DNA from 3 places in the Exiguobacterium sp. SH3S3 genome. Region 1 is predicted to be linked to each of the others. Evidence: riboswitches for the same ligand, from Rfam matches in the RefSeq annotation. Region 1 holds a riboswitch; each other region holds the start of a gene.

What was found. A riboswitch is a leader RNA that binds a small molecule or an ion and turns the genes downstream of it on or off. The one in region 1 is predicted to bind thiamine pyrophosphate.
Region 2: another riboswitch for thiamine pyrophosphate. It lies ahead of EVJ28_RS14290 (energy coupling factor transporter S component ThiW); the one in region 1 lies ahead of thiT (energy-coupled thiamine transporter ThiT).
Region 3: another riboswitch for thiamine pyrophosphate. It lies ahead of tenA (thiaminase II); the one in region 1 lies ahead of thiT (energy-coupled thiamine transporter ThiT).

Annotation. Positions count from the first base shown of each region.
Region 1 is NZ_SJUU01000001.1:178,072-188,485, reverse strand. Features, by position in the region: gene recG (ATP-dependent DNA helicase RecG) at 1-1,716, opposite strand, end outside; gene sdaAA (L-serine ammonia-lyase, iron-sulfur-dependent, subunit alpha) at 1,703-2,590, opposite strand; gene sdaAB (L-serine ammonia-lyase, iron-sulfur-dependent subunit beta) at 2,603-3,265, opposite strand; gene EVJ28_RS00910 (DAK2 domain-containing protein) at 3,329-5,005, opposite strand; gene EVJ28_RS00905 (Asp23/Gls24 family envelope stress response protein) at 5,028-5,390, opposite strand; gene rpmB (50S ribosomal protein L28) at 5,643-5,831, shown strand; gene EVJ28_RS00895 (thiamine diphosphokinase) at 5,889-6,476, opposite strand; gene thiT (energy-coupled thiamine transporter ThiT) at 6,476-7,048, opposite strand; TPP riboswitch at 7,123-7,222, opposite strand; gene rpe (ribulose-phosphate 3-epimerase) at 7,242-7,898, opposite strand; gene rsgA (ribosome small subunit-dependent GTPase A) at 7,900-8,784, opposite strand; gene pknB (Stk1 family PASTA domain-containing Ser/Thr kinase) at 8,828-10,414, opposite strand, start outside.
Region 2 is NZ_SJUU01000011.1:92,449-102,862, reverse strand. Features, by position in the region: gene EVJ28_RS11265 (methyl-accepting chemotaxis protein) at 107-1,534, shown strand; gene EVJ28_RS11260 (putative quinol monooxygenase) at 1,636-1,920, shown strand; gene EVJ28_RS11255 (VOC family protein) at 1,935-2,819, shown strand; gene EVJ28_RS11250 (LTA synthase family protein) at 2,861-4,663, opposite strand; gene EVJ28_RS11245 (VOC family protein) at 4,776-5,174, opposite strand; gene EVJ28_RS14290 (energy coupling factor transporter S component ThiW) at 5,179-5,442, opposite strand; TPP riboswitch at 5,506-5,604, opposite strand; gene EVJ28_RS11235 (hypothetical protein) at 5,629-5,949, opposite strand; gene EVJ28_RS11230 (aminoglycoside phosphotransferase family protein) at 5,994-6,962, shown strand; gene EVJ28_RS11225 (hypothetical protein) at 6,963-7,709, opposite strand; gene EVJ28_RS11220 (ribonuclease FAU-1 family protein) at 7,919-8,458, shown strand; gene EVJ28_RS11215 (tetratricopeptide repeat protein) at 8,508-9,635, shown strand; gene EVJ28_RS11210 (MarR family winged helix-turn-helix transcriptional regulator) at 9,781-10,215, shown strand; gene EVJ28_RS11205 (ring-cleaving dioxygenase) at 10,252-10,414, shown strand, end outside.
Region 3 is NZ_SJUU01000011.1:51,004-61,417, reverse strand. Features, by position in the region: gene pelG (exopolysaccharide Pel transporter PelG) at 1-810, shown strand, start outside; TPP riboswitch at 872-976, shown strand; gene tenA (thiaminase II) at 1,058-1,732, shown strand; gene thiM (hydroxyethylthiazole kinase) at 1,729-2,520, shown strand; gene thiD (bifunctional hydroxymethylpyrimidine kinase/phosphomethylpyrimidine kinase) at 2,517-3,347, shown strand; gene thiE (thiamine phosphate synthase) at 3,286-3,957, shown strand; gene EVJ28_RS10990 (SDR family oxidoreductase) at 3,981-4,616, shown strand; gene EVJ28_RS10985 (GGDEF domain-containing protein) at 4,746-6,311, shown strand; gene EVJ28_RS10980 (OsmC family protein) at 6,355-6,804, shown strand; gene EVJ28_RS10975 (GNAT family N-acetyltransferase) at 6,903-7,343, shown strand; gene EVJ28_RS10970 (DUF4385 domain-containing protein) at 7,344-7,790, opposite strand; gene EVJ28_RS10965 (GNAT family N-acetyltransferase) at 7,859-8,413, shown strand; gene EVJ28_RS10960 (LacI family DNA-binding transcriptional regulator) at 8,599-9,582, shown strand; gene rbsK (ribokinase) at 9,579-10,414, shown strand, end outside.

The DNA of each region.
Region 1 (10,414 bases):
ACAATAAGATTGATGTGCGCCTCGACCGACGCGTCCCCGTAACTGATGGAGCTGGGCCAAACCGAACCGTTCCGCATCGTGGATCACGATGAGCGAGGCGTTCGGCACGTTCACCCCGACCTCGACGACCGTCGTCGACACGAGAATTTGCAGGGAGTTGTCAGCGAACGCCTTCATCACTTCATCTTTCTCGGCACTCGACAGTTTTCCGTGCATGAGTCCGACCGCATAGTTCGGGAATCGCTCATTGAGTAAATGATACAACTCGGTTGCGCTCTCGACTTCGAGCGTATCGGATTCCTCGATCAATGGCGCGATGACGTACGCTTGACGTCCGAGTGACAGTTCGCGCTCGACCATCACATGCACCCGGTCGATTTGATCCGTTTTCGCCCAATACGTCTCGATCGGCTTCCGGCCTGCCGGCATCTCATCGATTGTCGACACATCCATCTCCCCGAACGCGCTGATCGCGAGCGTCCGCGGAATCGGCGTCGCCGTCATATACAAGACGTCCGCAAGATCAGCCTTGTCTCGTAACATTTTCCGCTGCTCGACGCCGAACCGGTGTTGCTCATCCGTGATCGCCAAGTGCAGACGCGAAAACTCAACCGGCCCTTGAATCAAGGCGTGCGTGCCGACGATGATGTCGACGTCACCGGCTTTGATCGCTTCGAGCAACGTAGCGCGCGCCTTCCCTTTGACCGAACTCGTCAATAAGGCGACACGGATCCCGTACGGCTCGAACAGTTGTTCAAGCGAAGCGACATGCTGCTCGGCCAAAATTTCGGTCGGCACCATGAGCGCGCCTTGATAACCCGCGTTCACTGTCGCATACAAGGCGATCGCGGCAACGACTGTCTTCCCGCTCCCGACATCCCCTTGCAACAGGCGATTCATGCGTTCGGGCTTCTCGATATCACTCACGATCTCACGAATGACGCGCGTCTGTGCACCCGTCAACGGGAAAGCGAGCCGCTTGACGAACTCGTTGAGTTGCGTTTTTTCGAGCGTGAGCGCCCTCCCTTTCCCGGAACGTTCCATCTTTCGAAACGCCTGAAGCTTCAATTGATAAAGCAGGCATTCTTCGTACACATAACTGCGGCGCGCTTGTTTGTACATCTCGATCGAATCAGGGAAATGCATCCCTCTGAGCATCGACGCCCGGTTCTCCAAGCGGTAACGCAAGCGGATTGATTCCGGCAGCCGGTCCTCAAACGTCGTCGTCTGATCGAAGGCGAGTTTGACGATTCGACTGAAATTCTTTTGCGTCAATCCGGCACGAAGCGAATAGATCGGCTGTAATCCGTCCGCGAGCTCACCGAACTCGAGATCGGTCGCACTGATCGTCATCCGGTTCATATCCCATTTCCCTTTGACCGTCACCGTCGCACCAAGCGCCAGTTTGTCTTTATAGAAAGCGCGGTTGAACATCGTCACATGGACGACGTAGCGCTCTTCTAACAACAGCCGGAACTGAAGTCGATTTTTGCCTTTACTATAATAACGGACGAGCGGTTCCGCTTGAACGGTCCCACTCCATTTGACCAGGTCCCCGTGGACTGCCGTCGTCACGGTGCCGCTGTTATAATTTTCATAACGAAACGGGACGTGCTCTAGCACGTCCTCGATTCGTTCGAGACCCATCGTCTCTAGTTTTTTGGCCATCTCTGGCCCGACCCCTCGGAGCGTCGTCAACGCGTCACTGTTTGGCATTTTCTTTCTCTCCAAAAATATTGCGTTCGATCCGACGTGCTGTCGGTGTATTGGCGAGTCCGCCCCGTGCCGTCTCTTTCAAGGCGGTCGGCATCATTTGACCGATCTCGTACATCGCTGAGATGACTTCATCGCACGGGATGCGGGACGTGATGCCCGCGAGCGCCATATCAGCCGCGACGACCGCGTTCGCCCCACCCATGGCGTTCCGTTTGACGCAAGGTACTTCGACAAGACCCGCTACCGGATCGCAGACGAGCCCGAGCATGTTTTTCAAGGCGATCGCAAACGCCGTCGCCGACTGTTCCGGCGTCCCGCCGGCCGCTTCGACGATGGCTGCTGCAGCCATACCGGTCGCGGAACCGACTTCGGCCTGACAGCCTCCGGCCGCACCCGAAATCGAGGCGTTGTTCGCGACGACGAATCCGAACGCGCCCGAGGTGAACAAATACCGAATCATCGCATCGCGGTCCATCTCGAGACGGTCCTTGACCGCAAATAGCGTCCCCGGTACGACCCCGGCGCTCCCCGCCGTCGGTGTCGCGCAAATCCGTCCCATCGCCGCATTCACTTCGTTCGTGCCAATCGCTTTGGCGACGGCATCTAAAATCAAGTCACCGGCAAGTGATTTGCCCGATCGGACATAGTCTTGCATGAGCACGGCGTCATTCCCAGTCAGCCCCGTCACAGACGTCACGCCTTGCATCGCCCGCTCGACCGCTTCTTCCATCACTTCAAGGTTACGTTCCATCATCGCCATGACCTCTTCTCGTGTCGAGCGTCTGACGTGGACTTCTTGCTCGATCATCACTTCAGAGATCGGGATGTCTCGTTCCGTTGCCGTCCGTACTAATTCTTCTACTGATTTAAACATAGTCGTTTCTCCTTATTCCCCAAAGATGGCTACCCGTTCGATTTGAGGTAACCGTTCCAGTTCCGCTAATACATCTTTTGGCATCGGTTCATCCATTTCAATCGCCATCAAGGCTTGCTTGCCTTTTTCATGACGGCTCACTTCCATATGCCCGATGTTCAGTTCGTGCTTGGCGAGTATGCCCGTCACGGCCGCGATCGCCCCGAAGCGATCGTGATGCAAGACGACAAGTGCCGGTCCACCGCCGGAAAGCTTGAGCGGGAATCCGTTCAATTCGGTGATTTCAATCGTGCCACCGCCAATCGAGATCCCAACGATCTCAAACGTCCCCTCCGCGTCCTCGAGATGAACCCGGGCCGTGTTCGGATGATCCGTGAGCGCGTCGCTCGTCTCAAAGACGACTTCGATCCCCCGCTCTTTCGCGATGTCGAGCGCTTGCGGGATGCGCAGATCGAACGTATCGAACCCCATGATGCCTCCGACGATGGCGACGTCCGTCCCGTGACCTCGATACGTGTCGGCGAACGACCCGTAAAACGTGATCCGCGCGAGGTCCGGCGTTCGGCCGAACAGTTTGCCGGCCATAAGACCGATGCGTGCGGCTCCGGCCGTATGCGAACTCGATGGTCCGACCATGACCGGCCCGATAATATCAAACACACTGCGATATTTCATCGCATTTCCCCCTTTCAAAAAAACCCTACCTTCATTATACAGAAGGCAGGGCTGAGATACAGCTTATTCCACACTAAAAATGTAGGAGTAGAGCGGTTGTTTACCGTCGTGAACTTCGATTTCAATCTCATCGTTCTTCGATTCGATGTAAGCCGAGAGTGTTGCGACGTCTTCCGCCGACGAACCTTCGCCCGTCAAGATCGTGACAATCTCATCATCCGCGTCCACAAGTGCATCTACGAGCGCTTTTGCCGCTTCTAGACTCGATTTTGATGATGCGACGATTTTCTTCTCGGCAATCGCCATATGATCATCTTTACGAATCTCGACACCGTCGATACTCGTGTCACGGACAGCGTATGTCACTTGTCCTGACTTGACCGTAGTTGCGGCCGTCTTCATGACCGACTCGTTCGTCTCGACATCCGCTTCAGGATTGAACGCGATGGCAGCCGCTAGTCCTTGTGGTACCGTCTTCGTCGGAATGACCGAGACGCCGCAAGGTGCGACCGATGCCGCTTGCTCAGCGGCCATGATGATGTTCGAGTTGTTCGGGAAGATGAAGACGTGCTCGGCGTTCGCCGCTTCAATCGCTTTGACGATGTCTTCCGTCGACGGGTTCATCGTCTGCCCGCCTTCGATGACATGTGCGGCACCGAGCGAACGGAACAGTTCACTGACACCTTCACCCATGGCGACGGTGACGATCGCGTAAGGCACTTTCGCTTTGACGGCAGTCGCTTGAACGCCGTGCTGGTTGGCACCGTGCTCTTCTTCAAGAATCGTCGAATGCTGTTGACGCATGTTCTCGATCTTGACCGCGACAAGCTCACCAAAACGTTGTCCTTTCGTGATGACGTCGCCCGGCGTCTCGACGTGAACGTGGACTTTGAGCAACTCTTCGTCGGCGACGACAAGGAGCGAGTCTCCGAGTTCAGACAACTCGTTACGGAACACGTCCTCATCGAACGGAGTCTGTTTCAACTTTTCGTCTTGGAAACGGACCATGATCTCCGTGCAATATCCAAATTCGATATCTTCCGTCGACATGAAACCTTGCGCAGCATGGTGTTCTGCCTCAACGAGGGCATCCATGACCGGTGCGTGCGGCTTCTCGAGCTCTTTCCCTTCAAGGCTCGCGAGGAACCCTTCATAGATGACGAGGAGACCTTGACCGCCTGAGTCGACGACACCGACTTCTTTTAAGACCGGTAACAAATCAGGTGTCCGCTCGAGCGACGCTTTCGCTTCCGTGATCACTTGCTCCATGAACTCATTGAAGTCGCTCGTCGACTCAGAGGCACGGAGCGCTTCGTCGGCCGCTTCACGAGCAACCGTCAAAATCGTTCCTTCAACCGGTTTCATAACCGCCTTGTATGCCGTGTCGACGCCACGTTTGAGTGCCTCGGCAAAGTCGAGTGTCGATAATTCTGTCTTTCCTTCGATTGATTTACCGAAACCACGGAATAATTGGCTTAAAATAACACCCGAATTCCCACGGGCCCCCATAAGTAGACCGCGGGCAAACTTTGATGACACGTCAGCGATATTCGCCGTGTCGAGTGCGGCCACTTCCTTCGCACCTGAAGTCATCGTCAAATTCATGTTCGTTCCCGTGTCGCCGTCTGGGACCGGGAAGACGTTAAGCGAATCCACGTAATCTGCATTTTGGCTCAAGTTGGCTGCACCGTTTGCGACCATTTGCGCAAACACCAATCCATCTAAACGTTTTAACCCCACACCAAATCCTCCTTCGTTCTCGTCAGTCATTCGTCAGACGAACGCCTTGTACGAATATATTTACCGACGAAACGTTTAATCCTAAAGTTTCACCGAGCGTGTATTTTACACGACTTTGCACGTTGTACGCGACTTCCGACACTTTCGTCCCGTAGCTCACGATGATGTGCATATCGATATGTACGTCTTCTCCATCTTGACGTACGACAACGCCACGCGCATAGTTCTCACGTTTGAGCAGTTCTGCGATCCCGTCTTTCAGTTGAGCTTGTGACGCCATTCCTACGACGCCGAAACATTCCATCGCCGCACCGCCCGCGAGTGTCGCGACCACGTCGTTCGTGATATCAATATTGCCATATGTTGTCTTCATTTCAATTGCCATATGGAGTAGCCTCCTTTATTCGGAATGATTCCTACAGTATATTCTACAATAAGTACCTAGTTATTAAAAGGACATGCCCCTAAACTCGGTCAATTGTAACCGCAACCCTCATTCATTATTAAAATCCTCATCCGTAATGTCAAGTTTTTTTCTTGTCATCCGGTTATTTTCTAGTTGCATCGTGAAAAAACCCATGCTAATATAAACGAGTGTCTATTAGGACGAACCCACATAAAAAAGGAGGGGAAACGCATGGCACGTAAATGCTACGTAACAGGTAAGTCACCTAAGTCAGGTAACAACCGTTCGCACGCACTCAACAAGACAAAACGTACTTGGGGTGTAAACGTACAAAAAGTTCGCATTCTCGTTGACGGTAAACCTAAACGAGTTTGGGTTTCAGCTCGCGCTCTTAAATCAGGTCTCGTTGAACGCGTATAATTACCATACACGAACGAAATAAATCCCAGCGGCATGCGCCGATGGGATTTTTTTTGTTTATTTCTTTATATACATAATCAAGACGTTGCCGCTATGAACGAGCAAGTCCGCCTCTTCCGCCGACCACTCGTTTGAGATCGTCAGCGCCTCATGGCTGACGACGTCATGGTTCTCGAGCGGGTACTTGACGCCACGAATCGAGACCGAGGCCCGTTTCCAAGGTACGAGCGACAAGTAATGGTCAGGACGACGCGGGAGACGATAGTCCCCTTTTCCGACGAGGCGGACTTCTTGCCCGTCTGCGAACAACCGCATCTCGGGGTACGCCTCGAGCAGACCGACGTTGCTGAGCGTCATATCGAGTCTGCCTCCGAGTGCACCGTACACGTCGATCACGTCCGCCCCTTTCCCTCGTGCCGCCTCGAGAGCGATCTCAAGGTCGGTCACGTCTTTTTCAGACGGATAACGGACAGCTTCCTCCGGCACGGTGCCTGTGAACGAATCAAAGTCACCGACGAGCAGGTCCGGCTTCATCCCACGGTCGAGCAGCGTATGATAGCCGCCGTCGACGCCGATGACGTAATCGGCGTTCCGAGGAAGCTCAGGGACCGCTTCCGGGCTCGCAGCCACAATCAAGACGCGCATTATCTGATGTCCCGTGTCGCGAGCGTCGCGAAGCGCGGCGCCGACGTGAACAAGATCACGATCACGACCGCCGAGACGAGGAACGACGGCAACATATACGTCAAGTTATAGCCGAGCGAGTACAAGACGACCGGTCCTTCCGCATACTCGGCGAAGAAGACGATGCCGGAGACGACGTGCGCAACATATCGGAGCGCCGAGCCGATCAACGCCCCGAGAATCAAATAGAACGTGAGCGTTTTCTTGGCGCCGTCTTTTGCCGACTGTTTGACTTGACCGGCGAAGATACCGGCGACTCCGACGAGGCCGTAGGCGACCGTGTAGTCGAGTAAAAACTGGACCGGTGTGAAGATATAGGCCCCAAATAACAGTTGTAGCGTCCCGACGAGCGCGCCTGTCGCGAGTCCGCCTCTCAATCCATGCCGATACGCCATCACGAGAATCGGCAGCATCGCCAGGCTGACTGCTCCGCCTTGCGGCAACCGATATGGGATGAGCATGTCAAAGATCAGTCCGAGCGAGGCGAACAGCGAGATTTCAATGAGCGCCTGTAGTTTTAAACGTTGTTTCATCTTATTCCCTCCTTGATATGAGTGAACGACAAAAAGCAGCATGACGTAAACGCCATGCTGCTATCGTGTAGCAACGTGCATTTTCGCCACATCCCTACGTCCGTGTGAACGGAACAGGTTCAAAGGGTTAGCTCATGCCTCTCAGCCACAGATGTGACACCCCTTGCGACAATATTTGTTGTTCTACAGACGATTATACACGAGACGCGTTGCGAATGCTATCGATTGCGTCTTTATAGCTCGGTTCGTTATAGATGGCCGAACCGGCAACGAGGACGTCAGCACCTGCGTCGATACAAAGTTTTGCCGTCGCAGGATTTACCCCGCCATCGATCTCGATTTCGAAGTCGAGACGACGCGCTTGGCGCATCTCGCTGAGCGCCGCGATCTTCGGGACGACCGCTTCGATGAACGCTTGGCCGCCAAAGCCAGGGTTCACGGTCATGAGCAACACCATATCGACATCACCGAGCACGTGCTCGATTGACGACAACGGTGTATGTGGGTTCAAGACGACACCACACTTAGCGCCGGCTCCTTTGATTTGTTGCAATACGCGATGCAAATGGTTTGTCGCCTCGACATGGACCGTGACGATATCGGCGCCTGCTTGAACGAAGTCCTCGACGAACCGTTCCGGCTGGTCGATCATCAAATGGACGTCTAATACCATGTCCGACTTGTCACGCAAACTTTTGAGTACCGGCAGTCCAATCGAGATGTTCGGCACGAACTGACCGTCCATGACGTCAAAATGGATGTAATCGGCCCCTGCTTCTTGGACCGCTTTGACCTCTGCCTCAAGGTTGGCAAAATCGGCCGACAGGATCGATGGTGCGATTTTAATCATGTTAGTACCTCCGTTGTCTATCTTTTAATTCCTCCATAAACGTAACATAGTTCGCATAGCGGGTGGAAGCGATTTCTCCGGCCTCGACCGCCGCTTTGACGGCACAACCTGGCTCGTTCAAATGGGCGCAACCACGGAATTTACAGTCATCGTGCCGCAAGACGAATTCAGGGAAACACCAACGCATCTCCTCGACTTCAAGTTCTTCCGGGAACTCAAGACTCGAGAATCCAGGTGTATCGGCGACGAACCCGTCCGCGAGTGTGATGAGCGTGACGTGACGCGTCGTATGCTTCCCGCGGCCAAGCGCTTTCGAAATCTTACCAGTCGCGAGTTCAAGCTCCGGTGCGACCGCGTTCAGCAACGAACTCTTCCCGACGCCGGTCTGTCCGGCGAATACGCTCGTCTTGTCTTTGAACGCACTGCGGATGAGCTCGATCCCAGCTCCGTCTTCGGTCGACGTCTCAATGACTTGATAGCCGATCGAACGGTATAGCGCTGCCGCCGCACTAATTTTTTCCTTTTCAGCTTCTAGCAACAAGTCCATCTTCGTCAACACGATGATCGGGTGAACTTGCTTCGATTCGATCAAAATGAGAAAGCGGTCAAGCAAATGAAACGAGAACGCCGGCTCTTTCACGGAAAAGAGCAGAAACGCCTGATCGATGTTGGCGATCGGCGGACGGACGAGATGGTTCGACCGCTCATCGACAGCCATGATGTAGCCGGTCCCGTCCCCTTGGTCTTGAATATCGACGTCGTCCCCGACGACGGGCGAAATGTTTCGGTTCCGGAAGTTTCCCCGGGCGCGACATCTGATTTCAACTTTCGTTTCGGTCATGACATCATAAAATCCACCTTGCAAGCGAATAATCGTTCCTTTCATCCTGTTTCCTCCTTAGAAAAGAGGTGACGCGCACGCCACCTCTTCATTGTGAATCTTTTGCTTGGGCGTATGTCACCGTATCGGTCCGAACGACTTCTCCCTCGACTTCAATCGTCGCGGTACCGACTTCGTCCGGAGCAATGACGAGCGTATAGGAATACGTCGTCGTTTCTGTGATCATATCACGCAACACTTCGATCTCACCACGGGCATCGACGGTACGGATGACGACTTCGACCGGCTCCGCCTCTTCACCTTCTGCCGGCGGTTCGATTTCGACGTCCACTTCTCGCTCGATCGAGATGTCGGTCGGCTCGACCCCTTGTGAGACGATGACCGTCAGTTCCGTTCCCGGATCGACCGCCGTCCCTGACGTCGGAAGTTGACGAATGATTTGATTCGCTGGGATGCTCGTCGAATACTCATCGCGTTTCACGATTTTCAAGTTGTTTTGCTCGGCATAAGTTGACGCCTCTTCGAACGTGTAGCCCGTCAAATTGGCGAGCTCGATTTTATTGCTGCCGGTCGAGACGACGAGCGTGACCGTCTCTTCCGACGCGATAACTTCTTCACCTGGCGTGATCGACTGCGAAATCACATCTCCGCTGTCGACCGTTTCGGACGCTTCGGATTGGATTTCAATATCTGTGAAATCAAGATCTTTCAACGTTCGTTCCGCTGCTGTTTGAGACAACCCTTCGACGTCAGGCATCTCGACCGTCTCTTTCCCAGCAGACACGACGATGGTGACGACCGTTCCACGCTTCGGCTTCCGTCCAGGTTGCGGGTTTTGCGAAATCACGTCGCCTTCAGACACGTTGTCACTCACTCGGTCTGTCGTCTCAACGACGAATCCGGATGCTTCCAGTTCAGTCGTCGCATCACCGACGCTCATACCGACGATATCAGGCACGACGGCACGTGACATTTCATCTGCAACCACATACGCGGCAACCCCGCCACCAATTAATAAAAGAACGAGCACTAGCCAGAGCCACCACTTCTTTTTCTTTTGTTTCTTCGGCGTCGCTGATTCCGGCTCGACTGCAGCTACCGGCTGCTTGACGACTTCTTTCGGTTCTTCCGGGACGACAGGCGCCATGACGAGCGTCTGATCAAACTCGTCTTGTTCTGTCGGCATCCGTTTCGGTTCGTCCGCGCGGTCTGGGCTGAGCGACGTCAAGCAGTCTTTTTTAAAAGCAGCGACCGAGGCATGTCGTGCCCCCGGCGATTTGGCGAGCGCCTGCATAATACAGTTCTCAAGCGCTTGCGGAATTTTAGGGTTCAAGTCGAGCGGTCGGATCGGATCATCTTGCAAATGTTGCAACGCGACCGCGACCGGGGTCTCACCGATGAACGGGACTCGTCCTGTCACAAGTTCGTACAGCACCGCACCGAGCGAATAAATGTCTGACTTCTCATCGGCAAACTTGCCACGCGCTTGTTCCGGAGAGAAGTAGTGGACCGACCCGAGGACTGACATCGTATGGGTCAGCGTCGCGTTCGACATGGCCACGGCAATCCCGAAATCGGTCACTTTGACGTTTCCGTTTTGGTCGATCATCATGTTTTGCGGTTTGATATCCCGATGAATGATGCGATGGGCATGGGCATGATCGATCGCATCACA
Region 2 (10,414 bases), on a different contig from region 1:
AAAACAAACTTCATATTTGAAAAAATGCACCGAAATATAGTGTAGATCTTTATTCTACTGAAAGAAGGCAACAATCATGGTGAATCATTTTGAAAAAATGAGCTCGTTGTTAGTATCGCGTATGTTGATCGTTTTATTTTTCCTCTCTTATCCGATTATGGGTGTTTTATACTGGATCGGGGAGCTCGCTGGACAAGACGCAGTCAGTTTTATTGTGGTAGGGAGTGTCATTCAGATTGGGTCATGGCTCGGCCATCGCTTCTATGTAGAGCATGCTTGGTTGAAGTATGGGCTCGTCACATTGATGTACATTGCGGCTTCAGCGATTATCTTGACGCTACCAGGTGCGGCGATTCAAAATGTCGTCTTTCTTTACATCGTGTTGACGTTGATGTACTTGAATCGTCATCTTGTTCTATATGGTAGCATGCTCGCGCTAATCGTCTCGGTCTCAGCTGTCTTGATTGGGCGCTTTTCATTTGCAACGCCGCTCGACCTCGTCATTTGGTTCACGATGCTCACAATGGCTTTGTCTGGCGCGTACTTTGTGTCCTTCTTTGGCGCAAAGTTGTTGCATGAGACGTTCGCACAGCAAGAGAAAGCAGAACAACATGCAGGAAAAATCGAGCTGACAATGGCGAAAACGACAGCGAGTGCGACTACGCTTCACGGAGCTGTCTTCACGATGAATGATTCAGTCGATTCAGTCACAAATGCTTCGGAACAAGTGACGGAACAAATCGGTTCGATGACGAAACGAACATCTGAACAGGCAGGTCTTATCCAAACTGTCGCTTCACAAATCCATTCAACTGTACAGGCGTTTGAACGAATGCAGCAGCAGCTCCAGGAGACAACGTCTCAAGTGAGTGGCGTCTTGCAGGACGCTCACGTCTCGCATGAAAACATGGACTCGACAGAACGTTCGCTTGCTGAACTGAACTTAAGTATCGGTGAAGTCAATCATGCGTTTAAAGGGTTGGCGGAGCGCTTCCAAGAAGTACGGACGATCACGGGGACGATTCAGCAGATTTCATCTCAGACGAACCTGCTGTCGCTCAACGCCTCAATTGAAGCGGCGCGAGCGGGTGAGCACGGGAAAGGGTTTGCCGTCGTCGCGTCCGAGATTCGAAATTTGTCGGCTCAAACCGCCCAAGCCTCATCTCAAATCAATGATATTATCCAACTCGTCATGCAAGAGGTACAAGTGACGGAACGGGCGATCGATGGCAGCACAGAACGTTTGTCGACGCAGGAAGAACAAGTCCGTAAGAGCGGGACGTCGATTCTCTCCATGATTCAGACGACAGGTACGGTCGCGAGCACGGTGGATGAGACATCGACCCAGCTCCAAGTCGTCGCTTCAGAACTGAACAAAGTCCATCAAGTGACGGGCCAAATGTCGGCACTGATGACAGCTCTCGAAGAGAACAGTCAAGACGTGCATGTGTTGACGACGTCGCAGCAACAGGCGTTGGCTTCGTTGAAAGATCAAATTGCAGAATTGAACGAGATTGCGAACGAACTCGTCTAAACGATGGACACGCCTTGAAAATAGGTGTGTCCATTTGCGTATACATCTCTTCTAAAACGGGAAAAGTTTTGCGTCAGTCCTAACATGAGGAGGAACGATCAATGGAAATTACAATCACAGCTATCTTAAAGGCTCACCCGGGCAAAGAGAGTGAGTTGCGTCAAGCACTCGATCAGGTCATCCCGCCGTCGCGGCAGGAAGAAGGGTGTCTCGCCTACGTGTTACACGAGTCGATCGATGCGCCGGGTACGTTCGTGTTCTACGAGAAGTATCGGGACGAGACGGCGCTCGACCATCATATCAACTCAAGCCACTATCAAGCGTATCGGCAAGCTGCCGAGACGTTACTCGCTGTCCGTGACGTGTACCGTTTGCGAGAGGTCTGAAAGGAGACAGTCCGATGATCACACAACCGATTATTCCGTGTATTTGGTTCGAACAAGACGTCGAAGCGATTGCCGATTGGTACGTCTCGATATTTCCTGATTCATTCGTCGATTATACGACGAAACTTATCGACACCCCGCCTGGCGAGACGACGGTCGTCACCGTCTCACTCTTTGGTCAGTTCTTTCAATTGCTCGGTGCGGGTAACTTGAAGGAGCGGAATCCGTCCTTCTCCTATATGATTTCGCTCCCGACGTCAGAAGAAGTCGATACGCTGTGGGACAAGTTATCGGACGGTGCTGACGTGCTCACGCCGCTCGACACGTACGACTTTAGTGAACGTTACGGCTGGTTGAAAGACAAGCACGGTGTCTCTTGGCAAATCATGCACAACGACGGCATGGACATCCAGACGGTGACGCCGTGTCTGTTGTTCGTCGGGGAGGCGTTCGGCCGGGCCGAGGCGGCGATGGACGATTGGGTCACAGTGTTCCCGGACTCGTACGTGCTCGACGATCAGATGATCCGTTACGATAAAGACGATGGCCCAGAATTAGAAGGGAAGTTGAACTACGCCCGTTTCGTCTTATCTGGACGTGAGTTCATCGTCATGGACAGTGCCGAGCATCACCAGTTCGCTTTCAACGAGATGCAGTCGTTGATCGCGTTTTGTGAGACACAAGAACAAATCGATGCGTATTGGGATGAACTATCGTCCGTACCTGAAGCCGAACAATGCGGTTGGCTACAGGACCGCTACGGCGTCTCCTGGCAAATCGTTCCGTGGGAAATGGAAGAGATGCTGACGACCGGCACGCCGGAACAGTTGGCGCGGGTAACGGCAGCGTTCTTGCCGATGAAGAAGATCGAGCTGACCGAGTTGCGGAAAGTATATTGAAACGAACCATGCCACCCTTAGCGAATCAGGGCGGCATGGTGTTATTCGCGTTTTGTTTTGGAGAGTGCGTCTTTCTCGATGATCGTATCGGACAGACGCAGTTGTTCAGCTGCTTCGTCGATGAAAGGCTCACATTGACTGAGCGGTAGCTCGTCTCCTGTCTCGACCGCGTAACACGTCCCGTTTCCGACGGGATCGGTCAAGTTTGGAACATAGTAGAGCGTGTCGTACCGGAACGACCCGTTACGGAACACGGTCAAGTTCGGCTCGTCGTCGAGCAGCGGGCTACCGAGCATGTAAGCGGGTTCCATCCCGAGCAACTCCAAGATGGTCGGGGCGATGTCCGTTTGACCGCCGTTCGCTTCGATCGTTCGACCTTCGTTCAAGTTGGCTGGCTTGATGTAGAGTGGAACAGAACGGTCGAGCTGAAACAGTTCGACGGCCGAATCGGCGTTCGCTTGCTCGGCCATCTCGTCACCTGCGGCGGTCAGGCCGCTGTCATGATCGCCATAAAAGACGACTAACGAATTATTCCACGTCCCGTTCGCCTTCAATTGATCGACCATCAACCCGACGGCCGCGTCGACGTAGTGGACGGTATGGTAATAGTTTTGAAGCAGCGGGTCGTCATAACCGGTCAAGTCCAATCGTTTTTCAGCTTCTGGGAGCTCATATGGCGTATGGCTCGTCAAAGCGACCATGAACGCATAAAACGGTTCCGCTAACGTGTCCATCGCTTCGACGGAAGTGGTCAAGAAATCTTTGTCGTTAAGCGCCATGCCGATGACAGGTTCTTCCGGATAGTCATCTTTGCTGAAAAAATGATTGAAGCCGATATTGTCATAGACGTTGTCGCGGTTCCAAAACGTTTTGTCGAACGCATGCATCGCGGCCGTATCATAGCCGGCTTGGCGCAAACGTTCAGGTAAGGCGTCAAACGTATGGTCACCGTACTGGGTGTACACCGAACCGGATTTGACCGGGTAGAGCGAGGTGTTGACCGTGAATTCCGCATCCGACGTCCGGCCTTCGTGCGTCTGATGATAGAAGTTCGGGAAGTACAACATCTCGTCACGAAGCGCGTTCAAGTTCGGTGTCAGTTCCTGTCCGTTGATCGTCTGTCCGATCACCGACGTCTGGAACGACTCGAGCTGCAGCATGATGACGTTCGTATCGGCCGTTGTCTCGACGTCAGTTGGAGTCGAGGTACCGAGCCGCGTCTCTTCTTGTACCGTTAAGTCGCCTCCGAAGCCGAGTTGGTCGCCGATGCCACGGAACAAGTCGAGGCCGTGATACCCCCAAAAGCCGTACTCGTAATATTCACGCATGTTCGAAATCGGTGCTTGCTCGTCATCATTCGGCTGACTGACGGTTAACGGAACGACGAAGGCGGTCAAGCCGATGACAAAACCGGCAGCGGCGATCCGGCGATTTTTTCCTGTGCCTTGCGCAGGTTTTTTTCTCATATAGACGAGGACAGCGGTATAAAGCACCAAGTCCGCGAACAATAGAAAGTCGGTCGGTTGAATCAACGTCAGGAAGCCGCCGCCGACGTCGCCCATCTGACCAACGTCTGACAAAAGCGCGACCGATAACAGATTGCCGAAATAGCGATAATACCAGACGTCGGAGATGAGGAGTGTACTGTGTAGAAACAGCGAGGCGAATAAAATCCAGCGCCGTGTTTTCGTCTTCACGAGCAACGCCCAGCTCGTCATCATGAGAATCATCCCGATGTTGACGAGTAAAAAATGAACGTTGAACGCGCTCGCGGTCAAGACGCTGAATAAAAATAGTTTGGCAAGTGATAGTGACAGATAACTCCAATAATCAAGATGGTTCATAAATAGCCTCCAAACGGTACGTACACGTCGTATTCTTTTTCATGTACCTGTTCGTAGGTGGCGGGAAACATGGGGGTGTGCGATGCGGACGAAAAAAAGCGAGGCGAGCGCCTCACTTGATCAAAAATGTGTCCCGAAGCTCGATAATCGTGCCTTCTGGGGCTTGTAGTTTGCTCAGGTGGCCATCGACGACGAAGTAGATATTCCCGCCGTGTTTCGGCAAGAACGTGACACCGAGCGCCTCGAGCCGACCGACTTCCGCTTCAAGGTCATCGACGTACAAGGCGAAGTGAACGGGTCCGGCCGCATGTTTCGAATACGGCGATAACGCCTCGTCCGCCTTCGCCGTCTGAAGTTCGATATAGAAGTCGCCGAGCTTGAGCCAACTGTTGAACGCCCGGGTATGGAAGTCGGGTGACTCTTGGACGAGCTCAAAACCGAGCGTTTCATAAAATTGCTTTGACGCCGCATAGTCGGGCGTTTGGATACAGAGATGGTGGATTTGTTTCATCGTGTCACTCCTTTGCTTTCATTTTAGCGAATAGGAGCCTGAAGCGGAACTTTTCTTGAAAGAAGACGTATACGACACCGAGGAGGGATCCGGTCACGAACGCGACGAGCACGGCCCCGAACGGACCGACGGTGACGGCGGCGATGACGTTCACCATATGTTGCACCGGATAGGCCCGGGCGACACCGGTCGGGATGGAGATGAACAGGGAGCCGATGATGGCGATGGCGATGAGCATCGCCATCCAAGTGAGTTGTTGAATACGCATGTAGTGTCTCCTTTCAAAATGAAAACGCCACTTCTCCAAGTGGAAAAGTGGCGTGGACAGACAGACGTATCCAAGCCACTTCCCTACGCTGGTATGAGCCAGATCAGGTTCGAAGGGTCCGGCAGTTGCCGTCTCAGCCCGAAGGCTCCCCTAGTGGTCGTTTATTGGTTTGAGTATAGCATAACGTTATTTTGTTGCCTCAATTTTTCGCGGTCGGAAGATGAAATAAATGATACCGCTATACAGGGCGTATAAAAACAGGGAAAACACGAGATTGATGAGCCACGGGAGTGTACCCATAAATACAGTGACCGAGGCGTTACGGAACCAGCCGAGTGAAAGACATAGTCCGACAAAGCTGAGCACGATTGTCGTCCAAAAGCTGATATCTGGACGTCTCGCCACGCGGCGAACGACTAGACCGATTATGAAGCTGAAGACAGCCGTCGCACCTAAATACATATAGAGTAACGCATCGACAGGGTATGAATAATAGACAACGTCCATATTATTTCCTCCTAAACGAAGTGTGGTGAAAGGAAGTGAGGTCAGTGAGGAGTGCGATCCCATGGCGTGACGAGTCTTACCGTGAACAGTTCGAGCACTGGCTCGATGGCCATGTGCCAGGCGTGACGTGGCGGGTTGTGAAAGATACGGATTTGACATACTTGATGTATGGAGAGTACGGAGCAGACCGTTACTACGCCAAGGCGGTGACAGCAATCAGTGGTGGCGAGGCCGAACTGTCGATGCATCTAGCCGAACGGCATCCGGGACTCGTCCCGGAGGTCATCGCCATTGACGCGGCACGCAACTGGCTACTTATGCGAGACATCGGCGGGGATGCACTTCGCGAATACCCTAAGCACAGTCGGTACGAAGCGGCTGTGCGTCAATATGCGAAACTACAGAGAAAAGAAGCGAATTACATGGATACGCTTTTGGCCTACGGCATCCCGGACCGGCGTCCGGCTCGTCTAAAAGAAGAGATACGGACGTATTTACCCGAGTTATGTACGGGGTTAGATCGAGATAAGGCAGAGGCGGTGCTGGCGCTCCAAGACGAACTCCTCACCATGTGCGACGAGCTCGCGACTGGGCTGCCGATGAGTCTCGAGCACGGCGACTTACATGGCGGCAACATCTTTTGGCGCGAACAGAAGGATGACTTATGTATTCTCGATTGGGGCGATGCGACCGTCACCCATCCGTTCTTCAGCGTCCGTGTGTTTTGGAACGCGCTCTACGACTTGTTGCCAGAAGACGATGAAGTCGCATGGTATGAACAGATTCAGAAGATGCGTACCGTCTACTTGGCTGAGTGGGAAGGTGTGGCGCCTCGGGACGTGCTATGGCGCCATTTGTTGATCGCTGAAGAGCTCGGTTGCGTGTATCGGGCACTGTCGTGGCATGTATATGTTACCAACTATCGGTATGATCCGTCCGAGTCAGCCGATAAACCGGCCCAATGGCTTAACTTGTTCCTCGAGTATCGGGACTTGAAACGTCGCGGTACGTGATCACTCGTTCTTCTCGAGCAGGTTTTCATAATCCGTCTCGTTCCAAAACAGCTGGGCGATCGACTCCGGTGCTTTCAAAATCTCACCGTCTTGGTCGTAGACGATAGCGTAGCCGTTTTCGATCTCAAAGACGATCAAGTCGGCCGTCACTTCCTTGACGCCGTTCCCGGCAATGATGACGTTCTCGATTGGGTCGCGTGCGACTTGAACTCCCCATTCGTCGAGCTCGACGATGAGCGCTGACGTGTAGGCATGGCGGTCGTAAATCGATTGAAACTCGTCTTGCGTCAATGTGACGTCGGTCGGCGGGGCACTCGTCCCGTATTTGCGCTTCTCAATCTCCTCAACGAATTGCGTGAACGACTCTTCTTGCCAAAAGAGCGGTGCGACCGACTCGGGACCGTTGGCAATCTCACCGTCTTCATTCTCATAGACGGTCGCGTACGTACCGTCGTCGAGCTTGAACGGATAAATATCGGCGTATGTATGATGGATCCCGTCCCCGGCGATGACGACGCGTTCGAACGTCTCACGGAACGGTGTTAGCCCTTGGGTTTCGAGCGCTGCTAACAAGTCTTGGGCAGTCTCGTGTTGGTCAAAGACGTCTTTGAAATCTTCTCGTGTCCATTCGATCGTCGCTTCTTCATCTTGTTCGTTCATATCAGGAGAGACGATTGGTTTCTCGGCTTGATCGGTACAGCCTGTCAGCAAGAACGCGCTTAAGCCAAGTAGTCCTAACCGTTTCATAAAACAACCCCCTAGTAAGTTACATTATTTCCCTATTTTACATTAGCGTAGCATGTATGAAATGGGATGAGAACCTGGATACTTTCTCATCTAGGGCAAATGGAATCGCTACCTCGTCTGGTTCAATCAATACAACCTGTACGATTGAACAGGGGAATGTCGACTTTTGGCGAACACATTTAGGAAACTGATTTAAAGGAGAGAGAGAGATGCCAAAACGAAAATTTGCCAATCGTCGTGATTGGGAACGCATATTAAAAAATCGATACGCGCAAATGGAGGTGCGGGACGACCGCTTCTCGGGCACCGTCGCCCTCTTCCAAATTGACGCCGTCCGAGCCCCGCAATATAAGATGCATAACGGCGAGGAGTTCATCGTCGCCGACGCAGGTTACGCGTGGCTCCAGTACTTCTCAGAACATGAACCGTTCGGGGTGACCGTCATGTTCGACGACCGGGGCAACATCGTCCAATGGTACATCGATATCGTTGAAGGGATCGGGTATGAGGATGGGATTCCGTACATGGATGACCTCCTGCTCGACATCCTTATCTTCCCGAACGGTGACGTCGTCCGTAAAGACGAGGATGAGTTCGAAGCGGCAGCCAAGTCAGGTGAGATCACGCCGGAGATGGTCGACCGTGGCTGGCGTGATTTCAAGGCGACGCTCGATCGGATCGAACGCCGCGACTTCGTCTATTTTGATTTAGCGAACGAGCATTACGAGCAGTTGAAGCAAAAGCTTTGAGTCTTCCCGTACTGCTTTTGGTACAGTGAAAGAACAGGGGGGAAGATAGATGAAACAAATTGATCTCGAGAAGTGGCCGCGTAAAAAGCATTATGAGTTTTTCAAGGCGTTTGACGCCCCGCATTTCAACGTGACGGCGAACGTCGACGTGACGAAGCTACATACGTTCGCGAAGACGCGCGGACAGTCATTTTTCAAGCTGTTCTTATACGGCGTGGTGAAGACGGCGAACGCCATCCCGGAACTTAGGTACCGGATGCGCGGTGACGTGGTCGTCGAGCATGATGTCGTCCATCCATCGTTCACCGTCATGATGGATGATGACGTCTTCAATTTCTGTACGGCGACGTATAAAGACGCGTTTCCCGACTTCATGGAGGAAGTGGCCGTGCGGATGAGCGGGGCGAAACGAGAAGTCGTCGTCGGAGATGACGAGCCGGACAGCCTGCTCTATATTACGAGCGTGCCTTGGCTCACGTTCACGAGCATCAGTCACCCGACGAATGACCAACAGCACGATAGCGTTCCGCGGATCGCCTGGGGCAAATTCACGAAGGTTGGCGACCGGATGATGATGCCGCTCTCGGTTCAAGCGCACCACGCGCTCGTCGACGGCGTCCATATCGGGAAATATTATGAGAAACTGCAGGCGTGGCTCGATGATTTGAGCGACCTTCACGTCAAACAGCCTGAAGAGGTCGGACTCGACGAGGCGATCCGCCTGCGCGAGAACGGAGAGCTCGAGCGGGCGAAGCAGCTGTTGCTCATGCTGTTGCGTCAAGATGAGAAGAATCCACGACTCCACGCGCAATGTGCCTGGTGTTATGACTCGCTCGGCGAAGAGCGTCAAGCCGTCCCGCACTATGAGCGGGCCATCCGACTCGGTCTGAGCGGTCACGAGCTCAGTGAGACGTATATCGGGCTCGGCAGCACGTACCGTGCGCTCGGTCGTTACGAGGATGCCGAGGAGCTGTTTGCTAAGGCGATCGAACAGTTCCCTGACATCGCTGCCTTGAAAGTGTTCCAAGCGATGACGCGCTACAACCTCGGACAGCATCAGGAAGCGACCGGTGCGTTGCTCGAGCTGCTCGCTAGTCCGCAGCCAGATGACAGCATTCAGCGTTATCGTCGCGCCATCGCATTCTATGCGCGCAACCTCGACGAGACGTACGATTGATCCGGAAGACAAGGCCTGTGGAAGCGGCCTTGTCTTTTTTGGAGACGAATTGATTGACCGATCCAAATTGAAGTGTTATATTTATCTTGAATTAAAGATAATTAAATTTAAAGTATTGTTTTCTCTCAACAAAGGAGGGGAAAAGATGAAACAATCAGACGCCTTAAAAGCGATTACCGTCTTATTTCGGGCCTCGCAGTCGATCCAGGACATGGTCAAACAAGAAGTCGCCGTATATGGACTGAACGCGACCGAATTCTCGGTACTCGAACTGCTCTATCATAAAGGCGACCAACCGATTCAAATCATCGGTAAAAAAGTCTTGCTCTCGAGCGGCAGCATGACGTATCTCGTCGATCGGCTCGAGGCAAAAGGCTACTTGGTCCGGAAATCTTGTCCGAGCGACCGCCGCGTGACGTATGCCGCATTGACTGAAGCGGGAACCGACTTGATGGATCAAATTTTTCCGATACACGCGAAACGGATGCACGAGTTGTTCGACGGACTCGATTTAGATAACACAATCACTCAATTGAAGACGGTCGGCAAACGTGCCGAGGCGTCAAAAATTTTTAATTAATTATCTCGGAATCAAGATTTTGAAGGGGCGATTTAGATGAACCATGTAAAAGGGATTCACCATGTGACGGCGATCACGAGCAGCGCCGAAAAGAACTACGACTTCTTTACGAACGTCTTAGGGATGCGTCTCGTCAAGAAGACGGTCAACCAAGACGACATTCAGACGTATCACTTGTTCTTTGCGGACGATAAAGGAA
Region 3 (10,414 bases), on a different contig from region 1:
CGAACGTTCCCGCTCAGGTATGCGACGCGAGAATTTTCATACTTCCGGTACTTTGATAAGTATCCGGACTTGTTCGCGATTGGTGTGTTATACGTGCTTGGGATCTGGGTGACCAACTTCATCATTTGGTTTGGTGAAGGTCGCATGGTGATTGCCGATTCGTTCGTGTTCAATCCGTATTATGACACGGCCGTGTTCTGGTCGTACTTGACGATCATCCCGACCCAGCTCTTGTTCGTCGTCGCTGTCGAGACAAGGTTTTACGAGCGCTACCGAACGTTTTACGGCTTGATCAATTATGGCGGGGCGTTACACCAAATTGAGAAGGCGAAGCAGACGATGACGACGGTGTTGAAAAATGAATTGATCCGACTTGGGCGAAGTCAAGGTGTTGTCACCTTGTTCGCTATCCTGATGGCGGGTGTGTTCGTCGGTTGGATTGGTGTCCCGGAAGAAGTCGGTCAAATTTTCCGGATGACGACGCTCGCCGCGTTCGCGAACGCGATGATTCTCGTACTGACGTTGCTCTTGCTGTATTTTGAGGATCGTCGTGGGGCGTTGTTCGTCAGCCTCTCGTTCTTCATACTGAACGCCTTGTTCACGTTGTCGTTACTATCGCGCGGGATCGATTGGTATGGGGTCGGCTTTGCTATCAGTACGACGATCACGTTCTTTATCGCAGGACTGCGCTTGATTTATTTTATGGGGAAGGTCGATTATTACGTGTTCGCGGCCTCGAACCGTCGTAAGCTCGGGACAGAACGGTTCTCGCATTTTGGGACCGCGCTCAACCGTCGCTTCTCGCGTTAAAGGGTTTGCATTTTTCAAAAAGATTGATATGATGTGGTCGAAGATGACCGAATTTCATAATGTTTGCCACTAGGGGAGTCGCTTGACGCGGCTGAGATGGACAAGGTCCAGACCCTTTGAACCTGATCTAGTTCACGCTAGCGGAGGGAAGTGGGCGAAACGTCCTTTCTCACACTCTTTGTGTATGGCCGACGCCGCTTCCGTTATGGGAGGCGGCGTCTTTTTTCATACAAAGGAGGAGAATACGATGACATTTACCGCACACATCCGCCAAGAGGCCAACGCCTTGTTTGAGGCGAGTTTCCACCATCCGTTCGTCCGCGCGCTCGGAGACGGGACGCTCGACGAGGCGAAGTTTCGGCATTACGTGATGCAAGACTCGTACTACTTGAATCAATTTTCGAAAGTACAGGCGAAGGGCGCTACACTTGCCCCGACGATGGAGCTGGCGAGCCGATTTTTGACGCACGCCCTCCACACGATCGAGGCGGAGCACGAGTTGCATCGGGAATTTTTTACGATGCTCGAGGTGAGTGACATGGAGTGGGCGACGTTCGAACCAGCTCCGACGGCTTATGCATACGCGCTCCATATGCAACAAGCCGGGCCGACCCTCGGAGACGTACTCGCGGCGATTCTTCCATGCTACTGGGTGTATTACGAGATCGGGGAGCGCTTGAAGGACGCAGAGCCAGACCATCCAATCTATTCTGTTTGGATTGCGACGTACGGTTCGGAATGGTTCCGTGAACTCGTCGAAGAGCAGATCGAGCGACTTGACGAATTGGCGGGACAAGCGACGGAGTCAGAACGGATGCGCTATCAGCAGCTGTTCTTGAAAAGTTGCTACTATGAGCTCGCGTTTTGGGAGATGGCCTGGACACTCGAATCGTGGGAACTGCCGCTTGAGGTGGGACGATGAGGCCGGATCTATGGGAAGCCGTCCGGTTGAAGCGACCGCTCGTCCATAACATTACGAACATCGTCGTCGCCAACTTCTCGGCCAACGGGTTGCTCGCCATCGGTGCGTCCCCGGTCATGGCCGATGCGATTGAAGAAGTAGCAGACATGACGACCGTGAGCGATGCCCTCGTCTTGAACATCGGGACGCTTGACGCGATGACCGAGGCGACGATGATCCGTGCCGGACAAGCTGCGAATCAGTCGGGTCGTCCTGTCGTCCTAGACCCGGTCGGTGTCGGGGCGACACCGTTCCGCCGCGACGTCGTTGAACGAATTTTGCGAGACGTCCGCGTCACGGTCATCCGTGGGAACGCCGGGGAAGTCGCCACGCTTGTCGATGCCGGTTGGACGACGAAAGGGGTCGACGCCGGAAGCGGCACACATCATCCGCAACAACTCGCCGAACGAGCAGCGAACCGATTTAGCTGTGTTGTCGCGATTACGGGGAGGACAGATTTCGTGAGCGATGGTACGGTCACGCTAGAAATTTTGGGCGGGCATCCGCTCATGACAGAGACGACAGGCACCGGCTGTCTACTCAGTGCGGTCGTCGGTGCGTTCCTTGCTGTTGAACCGGACGTGATGACGGCAACCTCGACCGCGCTCACCGGATATGCACGATGCGGCGAGTTGGCGAGTGAAGCAGCGACGGGTCCGGGGGATTTCCCAATCCACTTTCTCAACGCACTCGCTACCATGACGTCAACTGACCTGCCGAGCGACCGAATCGAGGTGTTCGCGCGATGAGGCCTCAAGTCTTGACCATCGCCGGTTCGGACTCTGGCGGGGGAGCCGGAATCCAAGCCGATTTGAAAACGTTTCAAGAATTAGGCGTATTTGGCACGAGTGTCGTGACCGCGGTGACGGCTCAAAACACGCGTGGCGTGCACGGTGTCGAAGCCGTCTCCGCCGACCTCGTCGCACGCCAGCTCGATGCAGTCGGATCAGACTTTATCATCTCGGTGTGCAAGACCGGGATGCTGTTCAATCGTGAGTTGATTGACGTCGTAGCTGACGCGCTCGAGCAGCATCGATTTCAAAATGTCGTCGTCGATCCGGTCATGATCGCTAAAGGCGGTGCGACCTTGCTTGAACGGGACGCCGTCACCGCGCTACGGACGAGGCTGTTACCGATGGCGACGGTCGTCACGCCAAATATCCCTGAAGCTGAAGTGTTGACCGGCTTGACGATTTGTACGTTCACTGATCGTATGAAAGCAGCTGAGCGCTTGTTGTCTTACGGGGCAAACGTCGTCATGTTGAAAGGCGGTCATTTGGACGGTCCTCTCGCCGAAGACCTAGTCATGACGAAGACCGATACGTTTCGAATGGTGACACCACGGTTGCTGACGAAAGATACGCACGGGACCGGCTGCACGTTTTCGGCTGCGCTAACAGCGGAGCTCGCGAACGGGCATACCGTTACGGAAGCCGCGCAGAAGGCGAAACAGTTCATCCATAGTGCCATCTCCCACGGATTACAAATTGGCAGCGGACATGGACCGACAAATCATTGGGCGTATAACAAGCACCCGAAGGAGGTGGTTTCCATTGAATCCATCGCCTATCGTTGAGCGGTTAAAGCTCTACTTCATCTGCGGCACGGCGGATACGTTTGATCTCGTTCAGACGGTCGAAACGGCGCTTCAATGTGGTGTGACATGTTTTCAATTTCGCGAAAAAGGTAAAGAGCCACTGTATGGGGATAAAAAAGAAGCGATGGCACGAGCGTTGCATACACTTTGTCGACAGTACCGTGTCCCGTTCATCGTCAACGATGATGTCGAGCTGGCAATCAAACTCGATGCGGACGGAGTTCATGTCGGACAAGAGGACGCAGCAGCCGAAGTCGTTCGTCGGCGAATCGGTTCAAACAAGTGGCTCGGTGTCTCGGTCCACTCGATCGAGCAAGCCGCAACGGCTTCGAGATACGCCGATTATGTCGGAATTGGACCGATTCATCCGACTGTGTCGAAACAAGACGCGGCCGAAGTGAACGGAACGATGCTCATTCGGCAAGTGCGAGCCCGGTTTCAGCATTTGCCAATCGTGGGAATTGGTGGAATCATGCCTGAACACGTCGAAGCGATTCGACGTGACGGGGCTGACGGCGTAGCTGTCATCTCGGCCATTGCTTCTGCACCGGACGTGGCCATGGCCACACGGCGTTTCGCTTGTCTCTGAATTTTATTTGAGGAGGAAGACAGATGAACGTATTTGTAATTGGAGCGAATGGACAGATTGGAAAGCAACTCGTAGAACGATTGAAGCAGGATGGGAAGCACGAAGTCACCGCGATGGTGCGGAAACAAGAGCAGCTAGACGAGTTCAAAGCGAACGGCTATCAGGCGGTTCTCGGAGACTTAGAAGGTGACGTTGAGACGTTGAAGCAAGCGATGAGCGGCATGGACGCAGTCGTGTTCGCGGCCGGTTCGGGCGGCAGCACGGGAGCCGACAAAACGTTACTCATCGACCTAGACGGTGCAGCGAAAAGCGTCGAGGCGGCCCAAGCGAACGGCAACATTAAGCACTTCGTGATGCTCAGTGCCTTGAAAGCGGAAGATCGCTCGGCATGGCCCGATTCGATGAAACCGTACTACGTGGCAAAACATCATGCGGACCGTTTGCTCGAACAGAGTGGACTCGACTATACGATCGTCCGTCCAGGCGCACTAACAGACGATGCCGGTACAGGCAAAGTGAACGTCGACAACGTGTCGACGGGCGAGATTCCGCGGGCGGATGTCGCAGCGTTCTTGGCCCATGTCATCGGTCGACAAGAAGCGGCAAACAAAGCCATCGACTTGGTCAAAGGTGACACTGCGATCGAAGAAACGATATAAACCATGCGAGCGAGCGGATTCGAATCCGCTCGCTTTTTTTTGCGGTGATGTGTCAGCCCGTTCGAAAAAGGAATTGATGCGGCCGATAGAGAAAGTAAAGACGTATCTATTCAAGAAAGGGGGCTGTTCATGACCGCGTTATTTGTCTATATGGCCGCCTATTTACTGCCGGCCTTCTTGTTGAGCCACCTCGCGCTCGACGTCCTGTTACGTAACCCGCGACAAGTCGAGCATCGATTGCTCAGTCTGTTCGTATTCGGTTACGCAATGCTGTTTTTGGCGGAGTTCGGCCGTCATTTGTCACCTATCGAAGCAAGCCCGGCGTTCGTCACCTATTGGTTCGGGAATGCCGGTATTTTGATCTTTATCTTTTCGGTCCATTTCATCGTCAAAGTGACGGGCGTCGGTGCGAAGATGCCGAAATGGGTATATCCGTATGCCATCTACTTACCGTTGATCCCGGTTGCTTTGACGTTCATTCGACAAGAGAACATCATCAACAGTCAACGCTTTGACCAAGTCGGGCTCTGGATTTATCCTGAATTCAACGTTTCTTATTTGACGACGATGACGATTGGGAACGTCTTTCACTTCCTGATTATTTTGTTGTTGGCATATGCGCTCAAACGAGCAGAACGGCATGAACATCAACGGGTGCTGCGTCTACTCATCTTGACGGCGGTACTCGTCTTGATTTGGGACATCGTGTTCGGTTACTTCCAATTTCGTGGAGTCGTTCCGCCTTATGCGTATATGTACGGCGGATTGGTCTGGACGGTGGCGCTCGTTTTGGCGATGAACCGGCTCGATTTTCTCGCCTCTTACGCCAAGCGCTACGGGACGTTGTACAACTTGAACCCGTCTGCCATTCTGCTCGTCGACGATACTGGTCGGATCGAGAGTGCGAACCCGGCCGCACGCATGTTGTTCCACACGGTCCGTGTCGTCAATGAACGGTTCGTCGACCTATTGCCGGAGAAGAAGCGTGAGGAATGGTGCGATCACTATACACAGCACTTCACGGCCCAAAAGAAGTTTCTAGAGTTCGAGACGAAGGTTCAGACGAAGACCGGACAAGAACGATACGTCGTCATCGATGGTGACTTCGTCTATATCAATCAAAAAATTCACGGCATGATTTTGATTCGCGATGTCCACACGTTCAAGGAAGCCGAGCAGTCGATTCGTTTTTTCGCCTATCATGACCCGCTCACGAAGCTCGCCAATCGCCGGGCTTTTTATGAACAAGCTGATCAAGCGTTGCTTCAAGCGGACAACCTTGCCCTCGTCATCCTCGACCTTGACGGGTTTAAAGGAGTCAACGACACGTACGGCCATCAAGTCGGCGATGACTTCTTGATCCACCTCGGCGTCCTGCTCGAAGAAGCGACACCGGACACCGGGCTCGCGTCGCGCGTCGGCGGTGACGAGTTCTACATCTATTTGACGGACGTGGAAGAAGCGGACATCGTCACGTTCGTGGAGCGGCTGCGGACGACGTTGGTGGAACGGCCGTTCAAACTAGGGCACGGGGTGATCCCGATTCGAGCAAGCATCGGCGTCAGCGTCGCACCGGACCAAGGCATGGATTTGGACACGTTGATTCATAAGGCGGACCAAGCGATGTATCAAATCAAGCAGCAAGGTAAAAATGACTATGCGATTTATGACGACGTGTTAAACGGTCCGACATAACGGGAACGGTAGTAGAGATGTGATTTCAAAAGGAGGAGATGGGATGTCAGAAAAACCATTAGTGACGATGCGGGCCGAGGGCGAAGCGACGAGCGTGAAGACGACGGTGCATGTGCGCGACCTAGAGCCGTTTATCGTCGATGAGCCGGAACGTCTCGGCGGGACCGATGCCGGACCGAATCCGCTCGAATACTTACTCGGGGCGCTATCATCGTGTACGACGATCACGATTGCCTATGTCGCGCAAGATCAGGACTTCAACTATGAAGGTGTGACGTTCGCGACGGAAGGGACGCTCGACCCGCGCGGCTTCCAAGGCGTCGAAGGGGTCCGGACTTATTTCGAGAACGTGCACGTCAACATCGTGCTCGACACGACCGAGTCGGATGAACGGATCGAGGCGCTACAAAAAGGCGTCGAGGCCCGGTGCCCGATCCATAACTTGATGCATGCGGCCGACGTCGACATCACGGCAACATGGACCCGTAAATAACGAGAGGATGGGGGCAACCCATCCTTTTTCTTTGGACAGAGACAGGGAAACACTAACTGTGGCACGAACAAGAACAGATGCGAGAAAGGGGGGAGGTTATGCACATTCGACCGATGACACGAGAAAACGCCCGCGCCATCCAAGCGTGGACGTATGAAGCACCCTATGATTTTTATAATCAGGACCCTTCGGCTGAAGGGTTAGACGAGTTAATGACTTATCATGCGATTCACGACGATGAAGGGTTGTTCGGTTTTTATTGCCTCGGACCGTACGCGCAAGTTCCGAACCCGACATACGCGTACGATGCCATCCATCTCGATATCGGATTGGGCATGCGCCCGGACCGCACCGGTAAAGGACAAGGTCGTTCGTTCGTCGAGACGGTGCTTGGCGTAGCAGAGCGCGAGGAGAAACCGCTGCGCTTGACCGTGGCTGTGTTCAACGAGCGGGCCATCCATTTGTATGAACAGATCGGGTTCCGTCAAGTCGCCGCGTTCCTCAAAGGGCAGACGAACTTCATCGTCATGGTCCGTTGATTAGCCAAATTGTTTTTGATGGGCTTTCTTTCGCTTCAAATAATCCTTGTCCGCTCGGATCTGGTCCCAGCGCTCTTTGAAGAAGCGGGCCGACTCGGCTTTTTCTTCGTCGATTTGGCGATCGTGAATAGCGCCGTCGTCTTTATACTTGCGGCCACCTTTATAGTTGGCGTAACGACGGGCCCGGGTATGGCCCATCTGGATGAACTTCCGCGCCATGTCCATGCCGACGAAATCGTCGTTTGCCCGATACGCTTCAAACAGCTCCATGATCTCATCGGCGGATTGGCGGGCGATGTCGGGTGTTTTAAAGCGCCAGTGCGGCAAAATCTCACTCTTGTAAGGCTCGACGAGCAGCACACCTTGTTCACCGCGTCCGACGCGATAGAGCTCGGGGTGTTTTCGGAAATCGATCGTCTCAAAATCAAGATCATAATCAAACGGCATCGTCATCCCTCCTCTGTTCCGTTGTTCCCGGAACTGAGGCGAGGGAAACGAGCGAAGGAGCAGCTGACATGATTCAATTAGACACAGAACGGCTAAGGCTCAGAGCGTTTCAGCTCGATGACGCCGAAGCGATGCATCGCTATGCGAAGAATAAGCGGGTCGGACCGATGGCGGGCTGGGCCCCGCACGAGTCCGTCGACGAGACGCGGGACGTCATCCGTATATTCCAGCAAGATCAAGACGTCTGGGCGATCACGTTGAAAGCGACCGGCGAACTGATCGGTAGCATCGGTTTGCACGACCGACGCCCGGACCCGGATATCCAACACGACAACCAGCGCGAAATCGGCTACGTGCTCAGTCCGGATCATTGGGGGAGAGGCTACGTCCCGGAAGCGGTGCGTGAGCTGCTTCGTCACGGATTTGTCGACCTTGGTTTAGAACTGATCTGGTGCGGTTATTTTGACTTCAATGACCGGTCGCGTCGTGTCGTCGAGAAGTGCGGTTTCACGTATGCGTTCACGACGACGCAAGAGCTGACTCGGTTGGACGGACGGACCGTTCGAAGTTTGGTCTATGTCATCACGCGTGATGATTATGACAACCGCTCATCTCTTAACTAAGGGAGCAGAAAAACGTCAAAAGATTTCGAGTAGAGGCGCGTCGTCCCTGGTGGATAGACGCGCCTCTATTGTTAATTATTAGCTAAGAAAAATCGAAGTTTTTAAATTTCTTAAAAAATAGTTGATATGTAACCGGTTACACATTATGCTTGTTTTGTAAGCGTTACCAAAGAAGGAGGGGCGAGATGGCGACAATCAAACAAGTGGCCAAACGAGCGAACGTTTCTGTCGCGACCGTGTCCCGTGTCATGAACAATAACGGATACGTAAGTGCAGAAGCGCGGGAAGCCGTCGAGCGGGCCATCGCCGAACTTGACTATGCCCCGAACCGAGTCGCGCGTTCATTATTTAAAAAGACATCGGGCTTGATCGGCTTGATTATGCCGGATATTACAAATCCGTTCTTTCCACAATTGGCCCGAGCGATTGAAGACGTGGCCAACCAGCACGGCTATCAGGTCGTACTTTGCAACACGGATGAGCAACTTTCAAAAGAGCAGACGTATTTGGTCGCTCTTCAGACGATGCATGTCGATGGACTGATTATTACGACGAACCATTCGGATAACCCGAACTATGAAAAGTTAGAACTACCGATGGTGGCGTTAGATCGTATCGTCAAGCCGGGGATTGATGCCGTCATCTCGAACGGGTATGAAGGTGGACGCCTCGCAGCGGAAACGCTGTTGAGCTGTGGGGCAACAAAGCTTGCTCACATCGCTGGGCCTAAGCACCTCCTAACGGTGAGACGACGGACAGATGGTTTTCTCGACGTGGCGGGTGACCGGCTCGTCGGGATGACACATTCTAGTTTTGCATTCAAAGAGGCGCTCACGGCGGCACAAACATTATTTGACGAGTATTGGCCGTTCGATGGTGTGTTTGCCGCCAATGACGTCATCGCCGCCGCAGTCTTGCAGGAAGCGGTGCGTCGCAACGTCCGGGTGCCTGAAGACTTACAAGTCATCGGGTATGATGGCATCGAGTTAGGTGAGATGACGTCTCCGCCACTCACGACGATTGCTCAACCGATCTATGAGATGGGGCGACTAGCGACCGAGCGACTTCTTGATTTGATTGAAAAGAAAGAGACCGCTGCAAAAGAAATTTTATTGCCTGTCACACTGACAGAGCGACAGACGACGAAACGAAAGGGGCATGACGCATGAACCGAATTGTTGTCATCGGGAGTGTATCTATGGATTTGGTTGTCACGACAAATAAACGTCCACAGGCTGGAGAGACGGTCATCGGGAATACATTTCAGACGGTACCCGGGGGAAAAGGCGCCAACCAAGCAGTGGCTGCCGCTCGACTAGGTGGTCAGGTCGAGATGGTCGGTTGCGTCGGATCCGATGAATTTGGGAATATAATCCGTCAAAATTTTAAACAGAACCAGGTCGGGACGCGTCATCTGCGAACGATTGGCGAAGAAGTGACAGGGACGGCGCATATCGTATTAGCAGACGGCGATAACTCAATCGTCGTCGTTCAATCCGCGAACAAGCATGTACGCTTCACCGACGTGGAGTTGGAGCAACTGCTTGATGACCAGACGCTCGTCTTGTTGCAACTAGAAATTCCGATTGAAACCGTCGAACAAGTGAGTACGTACTGTCATCAGCGAAACATTCCAGTCCTGTTAAATCCGGCGCCGTCTCAAGCGCTCACGAGTGAGTTACTTGAAAAGGTGACCTACGTGACGCCGAACGAGCACGAATGCCGCGATCTATTCGGCGACTTGCCGATTGAAGACGTATTGCGCCGTTACCCAAACAAATTGATTGTGACAGAAGGAGTAAGAGGTGTTCGTTTCTTCGACGGGAAGACGATTCAACATATCCCAGCCATCCTGGCGAATGTCGTCGATACGACCGGGGCGGGAGATACATTCAATGGCGCTCTCGCAGTTTCCCTCGTGGAAGGAAACAATTTAGAAGAAGCCGCGCGTTTTGCCGTCGTAGCTTCGGGCATGAGCGTGGAAGGATTCGGGGCTCAAGG